Regions from separate parts of the Azorhizobium sp. AG788 genome, predicted to be linked through region 2. Evidence: predicted binding sites of a transcription regulator. Region 2 holds the regulator's gene; the other holds the start of a gene.
What was found. Region 2 encodes LexA, which represses DNA repair genes until DNA is damaged. Its sites were predicted from a motif close to TGTTCNNNNTGTGTTCNG; they were not measured.

Region 1: the regulator LexA is predicted to act here: its motif matches at 3,040-3,057, upstream of DFO45_RS18595 (UvrD-helicase domain-containing protein).

The regions. Positions count from the first base shown of each region.
Region 1 is NZ_SOBM01000007.1:40,625-48,139, forward strand. It holds gene rsmI (16S rRNA (cytidine(1402)-2'-O)-methyltransferase) at 1-196, opposite strand, end outside; gene DFO45_RS18580 (hypothetical protein) at 243-686, opposite strand; gene DFO45_RS18585 (penicillin-binding protein activator) at 984-2,225, shown strand; gene DFO45_RS18590 (hypothetical protein) at 2,353-2,961, shown strand; gene DFO45_RS18595 (UvrD-helicase domain-containing protein) at 3,138-5,549, shown strand; gene DFO45_RS18600 (GGDEF domain-containing protein) at 5,771-7,009, shown strand; gene DFO45_RS18605 (50S ribosomal protein L11 methyltransferase) at 7,216-7,515, shown strand, end outside.
Region 2 is NZ_SOBM01000002.1:266,942-274,456, forward strand. It holds gene DFO45_RS05265 (ComEC/Rec2 family competence protein) at 1-2,556, shown strand, start outside; gene lexA (transcriptional repressor LexA) at 2,624-3,334, opposite strand; gene glp (gephyrin-like molybdotransferase Glp) at 3,472-4,704, opposite strand; gene moaC (cyclic pyranopterin monophosphate synthase MoaC) at 4,707-5,183, opposite strand; gene DFO45_RS05285 (DUF2147 domain-containing protein) at 5,183-5,611, opposite strand; gene trpC (indole-3-glycerol phosphate synthase TrpC) at 5,685-6,476, opposite strand; gene trpD (anthranilate phosphoribosyltransferase) at 6,473-7,507, opposite strand; gene DFO45_RS05300 (aminodeoxychorismate/anthranilate synthase component II) at 7,512-7,515, opposite strand, start outside.

The DNA.
Region 1 (7,515 bases), on a different contig from region 2:
TGGCCACCACATGCAGCCCCGTGTCCAGCCGCCGGGCCTGCACGGTCTGGCCGAACAGGGTGAAGGCCTTCTCGCCCGGCGTCCCCGGCTCGAGGTCCGGCAGATCGGTGGTGTCGTCGGCCGGCAGATCGCCGGTAAGCGGGGCTGTAATGTCTTCGGCAGCGTCGTGCGACGCCCGGGCGGGGCTCTGGGTCATGGCCGCGATCATAGTGCGGGCGCGGGCATCGGAACAGCGCGCCCGCTCAGCCGCCAACGGATGCGGAACGGAAGGCGACCTCCGGAGCGTCTTCCGCGCGGCCGGGACCGACCACCTCCAGCAGTCCCATCACCAGGCGGCCATCGGGCGGGATAAGCAGCGCCAGATCGTCCGCCGTGTCGCGACCGAGATCGAGGGCCAGTTGGCAATCGAGAAGCGCGGCGAAGGTGCGCAACTGCGTGAGGATATCGAGGGGCGTCGGCAGGAAGAGGTCGAGCTTGGTCGCGAACGCGGAGCGGTCGAGCCGGTGGCACAGGCCCACCGCCTGCCGCTCCATGGCCAGGAGCCAGTCGCGACCACCATCGGCGCCATCGAACAGGCCGGGCGGAGCAACTGCGAAGGCCCGGCAGAATGCGGCGTCCATCACCGCCAGATCCGGAACGCCGTCCACATAGAGGTCCGGCACCTCGCGCTCCACATTCAGCTGCATGGATGCTCCCGGTTCGCGAGGCGTGCCAGCATGCGTCCAGAGAACAGCTCCCTCAATCCCTTTCATGCCTGTGACAAGCGCACGGCGAATCGGCGGGGCGGCATGACAGGCGCGGAGGATGCCGGTAACGTGAGGCGCGTCGCGGCCAGCGGAAACCGCCGGCCATTGCGCCGGCCGCCCGGCCGGTGACACAAGAAAAAGCGAATGCGTCCCCGCCGGTGGCGCACCCCTTTCCGGTCCGGCAGGGCTGTGGTGTTCGACAAGAAACGGAGCCGCCGGGGCTCCGGGGAGAGACTGGTGACCGATCGCGTTCTGCCCCCGAGCCGTCTGCCCGCCATGGCGCAGCAGCCCTCCGGCCTCACCCGTCGTGCCCTTCTGTCCGGTGGCCTGAAGCTGGCGGGGTCCGTCTCCGCCGCTTCGCTCGTCGCGGCCTGCGCCGGCGGCGACGTGCCGCTGTCTCCGACGCCACAGGGTGCGCCCACCGGCCCCGTCACCGGCCAGCCCCTGCCCGCCTCCGGCCCTATCGTGGCGCTGATCCTGCCGCTCGGCGCGCAGGGCAATGCGGCCCTCGCCGGACAGGCGCTCAAGAACGCCGCAGAACTCGCCATGGCGGAGCTCGGCCAAGCCCCGATCCAGCTCGTGGTGAAGGACGACGGCGGCACCAGCCAGGGCGCGCGCAATGCGGCCGAACAGGCCATCAATGAAGGCGCCCGCATCATCCTCGGCCCGCTGTTTGCGACCTCGGTGGGCGCGGCGGCGCAGGCGGCCCGGCCGCGCGGCATCCCCATCATCGCCTTCTCGACGGACACCAACGTCGCCGGCAACGGCGTCTTCCTGCTGAGCTTCCTGCCGCAGACGGACGTGGACCGCATCATCCGCTACACGGCGGGGCAGGGTAAACGCTCCTTCTCTGCCCTCATTCCCGAAAACGCCTATGGCACCGTGGTGCAGGGCGCCTTCCAGCAGACCGTGGGCGACGTGGGCGGCCGGGTGATGGCGCTGGAACGCTACACGCCGGCGCGCCTCGCCGACGCGGTGAAGCGCGTGGCCGACGTGCAGAGCCAGACCGACGCCATCTTCATCCCCGACAGCGCCGACAGCGTCGCCGGCGTGGTGCAGCAGCTCGCGTCCGCCGGCGTTGACCTGAAGCGCATCCGCCTGCTGGGCACGGGCCTGTGGGACGAGCCCCGCCTGTTCAGCCTGCCGCAGATGGAGGGCGCGCAGTTCGCCGCCCCCGACGCCGCCGGCTGGCGCAACTTCTCGCAGCGCTACCGCGCACGCTACGGCTCGGACCCGGTGCGCACGGCGACGCTCGCCTATGACGCGGTATCGCTGGTTTCCGCCATCGTGCGCACGCAGGGGCCGGACGGGCTCAACACCACCACCCTCACCAACCCCTCGGGCTTTGCCGGCGTGGACGGCGCCTTCCGCTTCCGCGCCGACGGCAGCAACGAACGCGCCCTCGCAGTGATGGAGATCCGCGGCGGGCAGGTGAGCATCGTCAGCCCGCCGCCGCGCACCTTCGGCTCGGCGTTTTAAGTTCCCGGCGCGTTCCCGCGCGCCGTGCCGCGTACCCCAACGGTACCGGCTTGGTTTGACCGCCAAATCCGCTATAGGTCCGGCGCCCCGGCGCCGGCCAAGGGCTCACGCAAGGAAGACCGGTCCCATGAAACTTTCCGCATCCCTGGCAGGCCTTCTCCTGGCCGTCTCCAGTGCCGCCGCGCTCGCCCAGTCCGCGCCCGCGGGCCAGACGACGCCGCCGGCCAGCGCGCCGGCCGCCGCAGCCCCTGCGGCTCCGGCCCAGGAGACCGCGCCGGAAATCCGGGTCGCCCGTCCGATCGAGATGATGCTCACCCAGCAGGCTGCCTCGCTTTCGTTCGACGGCAAGGTGCTGACCCTGCAGGGCGTCGCCCCCACCGCCGCCTTCGCCATCGACCGGCCGGAGCGGATCGGCGGCACCATGACCACCGAGCAGTTCGTGAAGATGTGGAACGCCACGGTGGCGATGATGAAGAACGATCCGCCGAACGTGGCCCTGACCACGCTCGGTCCGGTGCCCACCCAGGCCATCGTGGAACTGGGCGCCGCCAGCCTCTCGGGCTCGACGCTGAGCTTCAACACGGTGGTTCTGGACGGCACCGTGCCCCCCAACGGGCAGCTCGTGAGCCTCACCACCCAGCCCACCGTCTTCCGGCCCATGAAGGAAGTGCACGGCTTCCTGAAGTGCTGGTGGAGCCCTTATTGGGCGCAGCGCGTCTGCCGCGCCGACTGGTGATCTGATCCGGATGCGAAACGGCGCCGCAGGGCGCCGTTTCCACAAGAACATGGCTTGCCCCTCGCAATCCGGCCCCTGCGGTGCCATTTTGTTCTCACACGAGAATCGTGTGTGCGAGAACGAGACGGCGATTGTCCATTTCCCCTGAGAAGCGCGGCGGCCCTGAGCCCCGCGATCTGGCACCCCGCGAAGACGTCGGCCGTCCGGCCCTGAAGCCCGGCGGCATCGCCGAACGCGCGCGCGCCGCCATGGGCATTCCCGCCGCCCCCACCCGCCCTTCCTATCTCGACGGCCTCAATCCCGAGCAGCGCGAGGCGGTGGAGACGCTGGACGGCCCCGTGCTCGTTCTGGCCGGCGCCGGCACCGGCAAGACCCGCGTGCTCACCACCCGCATCGCCCACATTCTCTCGCAGGGCCGCGCCTATCCCTCGCAGATCCTCGCCGTGACCTTCACCAACAAGGCCGCGCGGGAGATGAAGGAACGCATCCACGCCATGGTGGGCGACACGGTGGAGGGGATGCCCTGGCTCGGCACCTTCCACTCCATCGGCGTGCGCATCCTGCGCCGGCACCATGAGCTGGTGGGTCTCAAGAGCGGCTTCACCATTCTCGACACGGACGACCAGCTCCGCCTGCTGAAGCAGCTCATCGCGGCGGAGGAGATCGACGAGAAGCGCTGGCCCGCCCGGATGCTGGCCTCCGCCATCGACGGCTGGAAGAACCGCGGCCTCACGCCCGAGCAGGTGCCGGCCGGCGAAGGCGCTGCCTTCGCCAACGGGCGCGGGCAGATGCTCTATGCCGCCTATCAGGCGCGGCTGAAGGCGCTCAACGCCGTGGACTTCGGCGACCTCTTGCTGGAGGGCATCCGCCTGTTCCGCGAGAACCCCGATGTGCTCGCGGAATACCACCGCAAGTTCAAATACATTCTGGTGGACGAGTATCAGGACACCAACGTCGCCCAGTATCTCTGGCTGCGGCTTCTGGCGCAGGGCTCGCGCAATGTCTGCTGCGTGGGCGACGACGACCAGTCCATCTATGGCTGGCGCGGTGCCGAGGTGGACAACATCCTGCGCTTCGAGAGCGACTTTCCCGGCGCCAAGGTGATCCGGCTGGAGCGTAACTACCGCTCCACGGGCCATATCCTAGCCGCCGCTTCCCATCTCATTGCCTTCAACGAGGGGCGGCTCGGCAAGACGCTGTTTTCCGAAGGGGAGAAGGGCGAGAAGGTCACCGTCACCGGCGCCTGGGACAGCGGCGAAGAAGCCCGCGCCATCGGGGACGAGATCGAGGCGCTCCAGCGCGCGGGCCATGCGCTGTCGCAGATCGCCATCCTCGTGCGCGCCTCCTTCCAGATGCGCGAGTTCGAGGACCGCTTCGTCACGCTGGGCCTCAACTACCGCGTCATCGGCGGTCCGCGCTTCTATGAGCGGGCGGAAATCCGCGATGCTCTGGCCTATCTGCGCTGCGTTATTTCGCCGGCTGACGATCTCGCCTTCGAGCGCATCGTGAACGTGCCGAAGCGCGGCGTGGGCGACGCGGCCATCAAGCAGATCCGCGACGTCGCCCGCGCCGCCGGCGTGCCGCTGATGGAGGCGACCCGCCTCCTCACCGAGAGCGAGGAGCTGAAGCCGAAGCTCCGCTCGACGCTGCGCGGCTTCATCCAGTCCTTCGAGCGCTGGCGCGAGCAGGCCGAGAACATGAAGCACACCGAACTGGCCGAGGTGGTGCTGGATGAGAGCGGCTACACCGAGATGTGGCAGAAGGACCGCTCGGCGGAAGCGGCCGGACGGCTGGAAAACCTCAAGGAGCTGGTGCGCTCCATGGAAGGGTTCGAGAACCTCTCCGGCTTCCTTGAGCACATCTCGCTGGTGATGGACGTGGACAGCGGCGCTGGCGACGACGCCGTGCAGATCATGACCCTCCACTCCGCCAAGGGGCTGGAGTTCGACACCGTCTTCCTGCCCGGCTGGGAAGAGGGCCTGTTCCCGCACCAACGGGCGCTGGACGAGCAGGGCAAGGCGGGCCTCGAGGAAGAACGCCGTCTCGCCTACGTGGGCATCACGCGGGCGCGGGCGAGTGCGCGGGTCTATTTCGCCTCCAACCGGCGCATCCATGGCATGTGGAACTCCACCGTGCCCAGCCGCTTCCTCGACGAACTGCCGGACACCCATGTGGATGTGCAGGAGAGCAAGGGCGGCTTTGGCTGGGGTGGCACCACGGGCGGCTATGGCGGCGGCAACAGCTATGGCGCCAGCCGCTTCGACAATCCGGCCCCCTTCGCCTCCAGTTATGCGACGCCCGGCTGGCAGCGCGCCCAGAACGCCCGGAACGAGAGCGGCGGCACCAAGGGCGGCTTCGGAGGCTCTGGTGGCGGCTATGGCGGATCGCGGCGCGGCGGGCCGGTGATCGAGGGCACGCTGATCGCCGCCTCCACCGGCGCGCCGTCGGCCTTCTCGGCCGGCGAGCGGGTGTTCCACATCAAGTTCGGCTATGGCGAGATCACCGCCATCGACGGCAACAAGCTGACCGTGCTGTTCGAGAAGGCCGGCGAGAAGCGGGTGCTGGAAAGCTTCGTCGAGAAGGTGTGACAGTGGGTGCGGCCGGCGATGGTGGAGAGCGGTCTGCGACGCCTATTCCGCTGCGGAATCCGTATGCCACGCCCCATCGTCAACAACGGATGTCTCTGAGTTAGCTCAGGCTCGCGCAAGGTCGGCATGAAAAATCAGACCCCGCCCTGTCGGAAAGGACAAGCTTTGCGCTAGCATGGCCGCTCTTCCGGCGATCCGCGGACAACGCTGATTTTCAATCGATGTATATTGGCAGCCTTTCCCTGATCGCCGCAGAGATGGTGCTCTATTTCAGCGCCATGCTGGCGCTGTTCAGCGCCCGTCGGGTGATCGGTCTCGCGACCTTCTTCTGTGCTCTGGCGGCCACCCAATTCCTTGAGACCCAGTTCGCCATCGGCCTCTATCTGAAGCTGCCCTTCGGCCTCGCCCTGACGCCGGGCGCCGCGGCGCTGTTCTCCGGCAAGCTCGCCCTGCTGCTGCTGGTCTTCGTGCGCGAGGGCGGGCCGCTGGCGCGCCAGCCGCTGTACGGCATGCTGTTCGGCAATCTGCTGATCTTCGTCCTCGTGGCGCTGCTGGCGGTGGGCTATGTGCGCCAGCCGGTGCCGCAGACGCTCGACGTGATGCATTTCGCCAAGATGCTGGCGCTTATGGTGTGGGGCAGCGCGCTGCTCGTGCTGGAGTGCCTGGGCATGTTCGTGCTCCACGCCACGATGCGCGAGAGATGGCGCCTGCCGCTCTGGCTCGCCCTCACCGTGCCGCTGGCGCTGGCCCTCACCTTCGACCAGTTGCTCTATTTCAGCGCCCTGCACTTCGCCTTCGGCATTCCCGATGCCGCCGGGCTTGGCACCTGGGCGGGACGCATGGTCGCAGCGCTCCTCTATGGCAGCGCGCTCACCTGGTATCTCACCCGCATCGAGCCGGTGGAGGCCGTCCCGGCCCGGACCGCTGGCGAGATCCTGCGCCAGTTGCGCCAGCCCGAGCAGCCGCAGCGGGAGCCGCGCCGCTACGATCCCCTCACGGGCACCTTCCACGCCTCGCAGTTCGCGTCCATCTGCGGCCACCTGCTGTCCGTCACCGGCCTCACCGGGCGGCCCATGAGCCTGCTGCTGGTGCATATCGACACGCCCGACCGGGAGGAAACCTCCTCGAAATGGGCGGAGATGATCCGGCAGGCGAGCGCCACCATCGGCGAGGCAACCCGCTCCGGTGATTATGTGGTGCGCTATCGCGACGACGCCTTCGCCATTCTCGCCCCCGGCGCGCCACACCATGCGGCCATGCAGGTGGCGGCGCTGCTGCGGCGGGATACGGAGGCCATGCTCCAGTCCGGCAACGAGGACATCCACGCCGTGAGCATCGGCGTTGCCACGACGCCGCAGGACGGAGCGAGCGTGGCCGATCTTCTCTCCGCCGCAGAAAGCCGCCTCGCCGAGGCGCGCCAGAACATGGGCAGCCGGGTGGTTGGCTCCTTCGCCCGCTGATCCGCCCTGCGGGATTGGGGCTGGATATCCGCCCCGGCCTCTGGCACTTGGGACGGCAGATGCGGCCGGGCCGGCCGCAAGGGAGCCTGGTTGTGCCGATGCGAGTCCATGCGGCCCACCGCTCCCTCTCCTGTTCTTTGATCGAGAGATCCGGTCTTGCTTGCGGAGCAATCGAAACCGGACACGCTCTAGGTTCCGAGGTTGAGATGCTTGAAGGCTTGCCGCCCAACGACGCCACCCATGTGATGCGCCTCAGCGCGCCCGAGCGGGAAGCCCGGCGCGTGGCGGACTTCCTCGCCGAGCATTTCGATCCGGCCGAGGTGGCGGTGGCCAATTTCGAGCAGCCGGACGGCAGCTGGGCCATCGAGCTTTATGCCGGCGAGGCCTTCGATGCCGACCTGCTGCGCGAACTCGTCACCATCGCCGCCGGCGAGGAAATGGCGGCGCAGGTCTCCTTCCACGCCATCGAGCAGACGGACTGGGTCGCCTCCAGCCTCGAAGGGCTC
Region 2 (7,515 bases):
CGGGCGCGGCCCGTGGCCTTCGCGCTGCTGCTGTGGCTGACCGCGGTCGGAGGCGGTTTCGCCCTCGCTACCGCACACACCGCATGGATCGCGCACCCGGTGCTCCTGCCGCCTCAGACACCGGTGCGCCTCTCCGGTTTCGTGGAGCAGGTGGAGCGGCGGGCGAAGGCGGATCGCATTCTGCTGCGGGTGACGACAGCCGAGGGCAAGGGGCTTGCGGTGAAGCCGCAGCTCGTGCGGCTCTCGGTGGCGCGGGGCAGCGCACCGGCGGCAGGCACGCCGGTCTCCGTTCTGGCCCGCCTGCTGCCGCCCATGGAGGCGGCGCTGCCGGGTGGATATGACTTCGGCCGCAATATCTGGTTCCGCGGCATTGATGCGGTGGGATTCGGGCTCGGTCGCCCGCGGATCATCGCGCTCGCCGAGCCGGCTCCCTTCAGCGTGCGCATGGGGCGCCTCGTGGACGAGGTGCGTCAGGCGGTCGGCGCGCGCATCCGCGCCGTGCTCAGCGGCACCGCCGCCGACATCGCCGTGGCGCTGGTCGTGGGTGACCGTGCTTCCATCTCTCCGCAGGTGGAAGAGAGCATGCGCGTCTCCGGCCTCACCCATGTGCTCTCCATCTCCGGCCTGCACATGGCCACGGTGGCGGGTACACTCTTCTTTCTCGTGCGCGGCGGCCTTGCGGCCTTCCCCCCGCTGGCGCTGGGGTTTCCCATCAAGTCTCTGGCGGCTGCGACGGCGCTCGCGGGAAGCGGCGTCTATCTCCTGCTCTCCGGGAATGACTGGCCGGCCCAGCGCTCCTTCTGGATGCTCGCCATCGTGCTGGTGGGCGTGATCGCGGGGCGAGCGGCGCTCACTCTGCGCACGGTCGCGGTAGCGGCGGTTCTGGTGCTGGCGTTCGGCCCCGAATCCTTGCTGGAGCCCGGCACGCAGATGTCCTTCGCCGCGACGCTGGCGCTGGTGGCGGCCTACGAGCAATGGACCGGGCTGCGCGGCCGGCTGGCGGCCGGCCCGCTCGTGCTGCGGGCGCTGGCGCGCATGGGCCTGTTCTTGGCCGCCCTCTCCATGACCTCCGTGGTCGCCGGGGCTGCGACGGCGCCCTATGCGGCGCTGCATTTCCAGCGCCTGGGCATCATGGGCCTCCTCTCCAACCTCGCGGCCATGCCGGCGGTGGAGTTCCTCGTCATGCCCTTCGGCCTGCTCGGGGTGCTTCTCCTGCCGTTCGGCTGGGATTTCATCGCCTGGCCGGTGATGGGCCTCGGCATCGACATCATGGTGAAGGTGTCGGACGTGGTTGCGGCCCTGCCCGGTGCCGACATGCGCACCGATTGGGTTGGGGCGGGCACTGCCGCCTTCGCGACACTCGCTTTGCTGGCGCTCTGCCTGCTGCGGGGGCTTCTGCGCCTTGCCGCCGTGCCCTGCGTCGTCGCGGCGCTCCTGCTCCTGGGCGCGCCACCCCGGCCGGACGTGCTGATTGCCGCCAACGGCCAGACCGTTGCCGTGCGCGGCGGCGATGGGCGCCTGAGCATCGCGGGCGCGCGCAGTTCGCGGCTGGTGGCGGAGCAGTGGCTCAGCAAGGAAGCCGATCCGCGCACGGCGGAGGCGCCCGATCTGGCGCAGGGCTTTGCCTGCGATGCCCGCCGCTGTATGGCGCCGCTCCCGGACGGCACGAAGATCGTATTGGTTCGCAAGGCCGAGGCTCTTCCGGCCGCGTGCGGGGAAGCGAGCCTCGTGGTGACGGCGGAGGTCCCTTCGACCGAGAACATTTCGGCCTGCGCCGCCCGCCTGTTCACGCCGCAGGACATGAGCCGCACGGGGACGCTGGCGCTCTTTCATCGACCGGGGCAGGCGGCAGGGGAGATAGCCACCCCGCATCGGGTCGCGGGTGAACCTCCGCCGGCGATGGGAGAGGCCGCACCAGCGGCCGTGGAGCTGCCACAGGCTGCATCCGGCAACAGCGTGCAGGCTAAAGCCGCGCCCGAGCTCCGTCCTGAAACGCCGTCCGAAACAGACGCTTCGTCTTCCGAGGTGAGACCCGCATCGGCGCAAGCCGAACCGGATGGTCCGCCGCCGGCCCCGCCGGCCACGCGTCCGCGCCGCATGGCGGCCGATCACCGGGCCTCGCTCTGGCGCGATCAGCAGGCCCGCTGGGCCAAGGCGCGAGAGATAAGGGCGGCAAGGAACGGAGGCACCCAATCCGGGATACGCCCGATGTCCTCAGCGCCGCCGATGCCGCCAACGGCAGATGCCGGGGCAATCAGGCGCGCACATGTGGAGGAGGAGCCAACCGTGGGTAGGCAGAAGTCCATCGCTCCGTCAGCTCAGCCGCACACGCCCACGGAGAGGGCCCCTCGACAATCGGCGCGGAGCGCCATGACCCAAGCGCCTTCTCAGGCGCAAATCCGCCAGTCCTTCGCTGTGCACTGGCGAACTGTTCCGACGCGCCCTGTCGGCGTTCAGCGGCCCTGGATGCCAGTGCTCCCGGATCTGCCGATGCCCGTCGTCGATACGGAGACAGCCGGCCGCCGAAGCGCGGACGATGCGCAGGAGGAACCCTGATGGTCCCGCTGCATCTCACTGTCCCAAAACAATCCGTCTCTCGGAAACCGCGCTTCCGAACGCGCCCTCAGTACCGGCGGATGAGCCCCACGAGCCGCCCCTGGATGCGCACGCGGTCGGGGCCGAAGATGCGCGTTTCATAGGCGGGATTGGCGGCCTCAAGGGCGATGGAGGCGCCCTTGCGGCGCAGGCGCTTGAGGGTGGCTTCCTCGTCATCCACCAGCGCCACGATGATGTCGCCGGTGTCGGCCGTGTCGCACTTGCGGATGAGCACCGTGTCGCCGTCGAGAATGCCGGCCTCGATCATGCTGTCGCCGCGCACCTCAAGGGCGAAATGCTCCCCCGTGCCGAGCATTTCGGGGGGCAGGTTCAGCGTGTTGCTGCGGGTCTGGATGGCCGAGATGGGCGAGCCGGCCGCAATGCGGCCCATGACGGGCACGGCCACCACGGCGGCTGGTTCCTCGTCATCCACCACCGGGCGCACGCGCCCGAGGCTGCCCTCGATCACGCTGGGTGAGAAGCCGCGCCCGCCGCTGCGGGCGGCCGCGAGACCCGGCGCCGCGCTATCCGGCAGGCGCACCACCTCCAGCGCCCGCGCGCGGTTCGGCAGGCGGCGAATGAAGCCGCGTTCTTCAAGGGCCGTGATGAGGCGATGGATGCCGGACTTGGAGCGCAGATCCAATGCTTCCTTCATCTCGTCGAAGGAGGGAGGCACGCCCGTTTCCTTCAGGCGCTCATGGATGAAGCGCAGAAGATCATACTGCTTGCGGGTGAGCATCGTGTGGTTCCGCCCCTTGCGACCAGGCCCATCGGACCGGGAGACGATCCGCTCCGCGCCCTGCGAAACAAATCAGGAACATTATGTACCTGTTTCTTGTTTGTTCCACAAGCCTCAACATCGGGTAAACGCCGGTCTCAGGCGTTGAGCGGAATGATTTCGCACGGGTCGCCCACCTTTGCCTCGGGCGCATGAGCGGGGCGAATCAGCAGGCAGTCGGCGCTCGCGAGAGCCGAGAGCATGCTGCTGTCCTGATTGGTCAGAGGATGGGCAATGGCTTGCCCGTCCTCGAAACGCAGCCGCGCCCGCACGAAATCCATGCGCGTGTCATTGGCCGGCATGGCGGTGCCGAGCCGCGCCGGGCGCGTCGCCATCAGCGGGGCATCCTCGCCCTGCATCCGGCGCAGGATGGGCAGCAGGAAGAGCACGGCGCAGACATAGGCCGAGACCGGATTGCCCGGCAGGCCGAGGGCCCGCATGTTGCCGCCGGCGCCGAACATCAGCGGCTTGCCGGGGCGCAAGGCGATCTTGTGCACGGCGAGCGCGATGCCCTCGGCCTTCAGTGCCGGGGCCATCAGATCATGCTCGCCCACGGAGGCGCCGCCAGAGGAAACGAGCACATCGATGCCGAGGTCACGGGCGCGGCTTATGGCGGCGCGGGTCTCGTCCATGCCGTCGCGCACGAGGCCGAGGTCGATCACCTCCGCGCCCGCTTCGCGCGCGAGCGCCGCAAGACCATAGACGTTGGACACCACCACCTCCGAAAGGAGGCCGGTGGCCTGTCCGGGATAGACCAGCTCGTCTCCCGTCTGGATGATTCCCACCCGCGGGCGGCGGGCCAGCGGCAGGATGGCGTGATCGGCGGCTGCAGCGAGCATCACGTCGCGAGCATTCAGCCGCCGGCCGGCCGGCAAGAGGGCGGTGCCGGCGGCGAAATCAAAGCCCGCCTTGCGCACATTGCGGCCCTTGGCGAGCGGCACGGTGATGGTGACGCTGTCGCCGTCCCGCGTGGTGTTCTCCTGGATGACCACGGTGTCCGCGCCGGGCGGCACGACGCCGCCGGTGAAGATACGCGTGGCTTCTCCCGGCCCCACGGCGCCGTCGAAGGCGCGGCCAGCGGCCGATTCGCCCACCACCTTCAGGGTCAGCGGGATGTCCAGCGTCTCGGGATAGGCGAAGGCATAGCCGTCCATGGCCGACATGTCGGCACCCGGCTGGCTGCGGCGGGCGGCGAGCGGGGCCGCGAGCACGCGGCCCACGGCTTCGTCCACTGGCACCATCTCGGTTGCCAGAACATCGAGATCGCGCGTGATGAGCGCGAGGGCGTCGGCCACCGGCATGAGCGGGGCCTTCTTGGGCGTGCCGGTCATGCTCACGCCGCGCGCCAGTCGCCCGAGCGGCCGCCGGATTTTTCAAGCAGGCGGATGTTCTCGATGCGCATGCCGCGATCGGCGGCCTTGGCCATGTCGTAGATGGTGAGGCAGGCGACGGAGACGGCCGTCAGCGCCTCCATCTCGACGCCGGTCTGGCCGGCGGTCTTCACTCGCGCGACCACATGAAGACCGGGCAGGGTTTCGTCCGGCGTCACTTCCACTTCCACCTTGCTCAGCATGAGGGGATGGCAGAGGGGGATGAGCTCATGGGTGCGCTTGGAAGCCATGATGCCGGCGATGCGGGCGACGCCGAGCACGTCGCCCTTCTTGGCATTGCCGGACTGGATGAGCGCGAGGGTCTCGGGGGCCATCACCACCTGTCCTTCCGCCAGCGCCTCGCGCGTGGTGGAAGGCTTGTCGGACACATCCACCATGCGCGCGGCGCCGGTGGAATCGAGGTGGGTGAGGCGCGTCATCAGCGGACCCTGGTCCAGGTCTGGGTCTGGCACAAGGGCACGACGATGCAGCCGCGCACCTTGAGCGTGTTGTCACCATCCAGCGTCAGCGAGGCGCTGTAGGTCTTGCCGTCATCGGCATTGTAGATCTGCCCGCCGGTCCATTCCGTGGGGCCGCCGGAGAAGCCGCCGAGAATCTGCAGGCCCTTCAGCACGCGGTCGCGCTTGGCGGCATCCGAATTCTTCGTGTCCTTGAGGTTGGGGTCGGCCTTGATGCCCTCGGAGGTCACGATGCGGCCGCACACCGAGGCGCCGCACTTGCTGATCTCCACCTGTCCGCCATGCACCGGCGTCGCCCACAGGCCGGTCACGTCAGCGGCCGCGGCCGGGAGCGTGAGTCCGGTGAGGCCCATAAAGGCGCTCGCGGCGAAAATACCCACCATCTTCATGCGCATCTCCCTAGGGGCCGCATCTTGCGGCGGCCTCGGGGCCAGTATGCCCCCGGCCGTTCCGCGCCGGAAGTCAGCCGTTCAGCAGCGTGCGGGTGGCGGAGGTGACATCCTCCTGCCGCATCAGGCTTTCGCCCACGAGAATGCTGGCGATGCCCACCTGCCGGAGCAGCTTCACGTCCGCATGCGTGAAGATGCCGCTCTCGCCGATGACGATGCGGTCCTTCGGCACGCGCGGGGCGAGACGGCCGGAGGTGGCGAGCGTCGTCTCGAAGGTACGCAGGTTGCGGTTGTTGATGCCGATGAGCTTTGAGGGCAGAGCGAGCGCCCGGTCGAGCTCGGCTTCGTCATGCACCTCGATGATCGAATCCATGCCGAAATCGGTCGCCGCGGCCACAAGGTCGCGGGCGAGCGTGTCATCCACGGCGGCCATGATGACGAGGATGCAGTCGGCGCCCCAGGAGCGGGCTTCCGCCACCTGATAGGTGTCGAACAGGAAATCCTTGCGCAGCACCGGCAGGCTCACCTGCGCGCGGGCAGCGATGAGATATTCCGGCGCGCCCTGAAAAGAAGGCCCGTCGGTCAGGATGGAGAGGCAGGCCGCGCCCCCGTCCTCATAGGCGCGGGCCAGCTCCGGCGGATCGAAATCCGGACGGATGAGGCCCTTGGAGGGGCTTGCCTTCTTGATCTCGGCGATTAGGGCCGTCTGGCCGGCGGCGATCTTCGCCTCCAGCGCCTTGGCGAAGGGGCGCACGGGATCGGCCGCGCGGGCGGCCGCCTCGGTCGCGGCCTGCGGACGCGCGGCGCGCGCGGCTTCGATCTCGGCGCGCTTGTAGGTCTCGATGCGGGAGAGAATGTCGCTCATGCGTCCACCTGCGGGGCAAGCGCCTGCGTGGCGCGGGCAAGTTGCTCAAGCTTCGCCTTGGCGGCGCCGCTGTCGATGCTGGCCTTGGCCATGTCCACCCCGTCGCGCAGCGAGGCAGCGCGGCCGGAAATGAGGAGGGCGGCGCCGGCATTCATGACGGCGACGTCGCGATAGGCGCCGGGGGCACCCTCAAGCACGGCGCGCAGAGCTGCCGCATTGTGCTCGGCATCCCCGCCGCGCAGCGATTCCGGTGCGGCGCGGGTCAGGCCCACGTCCTCCGGGCTGATCTCGAACGTGTGCACGCGCCCGTCTTCGAGGCTCGCCACGTCCGTCGTACCGGAGATGGTGATCTCGTCCAGGCCGTCCGATCCGTGCACCACCCAAGCGCGCTCGGAACCCAGGGCTTTGAGCACCTCGGCCAGCGGCGAGAGCCACGCCTTGGCGAACACGCCGACCATCTGGCGCTTGACGCCGGCCGGATTGGAGAGCGGGCCGAGCAGGTTGAAGATGGTGCGGGTGCCCAGTTCCACGCGCGTCGGGCCGACGTTCTTCATGGCCGGATGATGCGTCGGCGCGAACATGAAGCCGATGCCGGTCTCCGCAATGCAGCGCGAGATGGCGGCGGGCGCGAGGTCAATGCGAACGCCCAACGCTGCCAGCACATCCGCCGCGCCGGACTTGGAGGAAAGCGCGCGGTTGCCGTGCTTGGCCACCGGCACGCCGGCGCCCGCGACGATGAAGGAGGCGCAGGTGGAGATGTTGTAGGAGCCCGAAGCGTCGCCGCCCGTGCCCACCACGTCCACCGATCCGACGGGGGCGTCCACGGTCAGCATCTTGGCGCGCATGACGGAGACGGCGCCGACGATCTCGTCCACCGTCTCGCCGCGCACCCGCAGGCCCATGAGCAGCGCGCCCATCTGCGAGGGCGTCGTCTCGCCGGACATCATCTTGTCGAAGGCGTAGGCCGCCTCGTCGCGGTTGAGCGCCGTGCCCATGGCGACCTTGTTCAGGAGGGGGCGGAAGCGTTCCATCGGGTCAG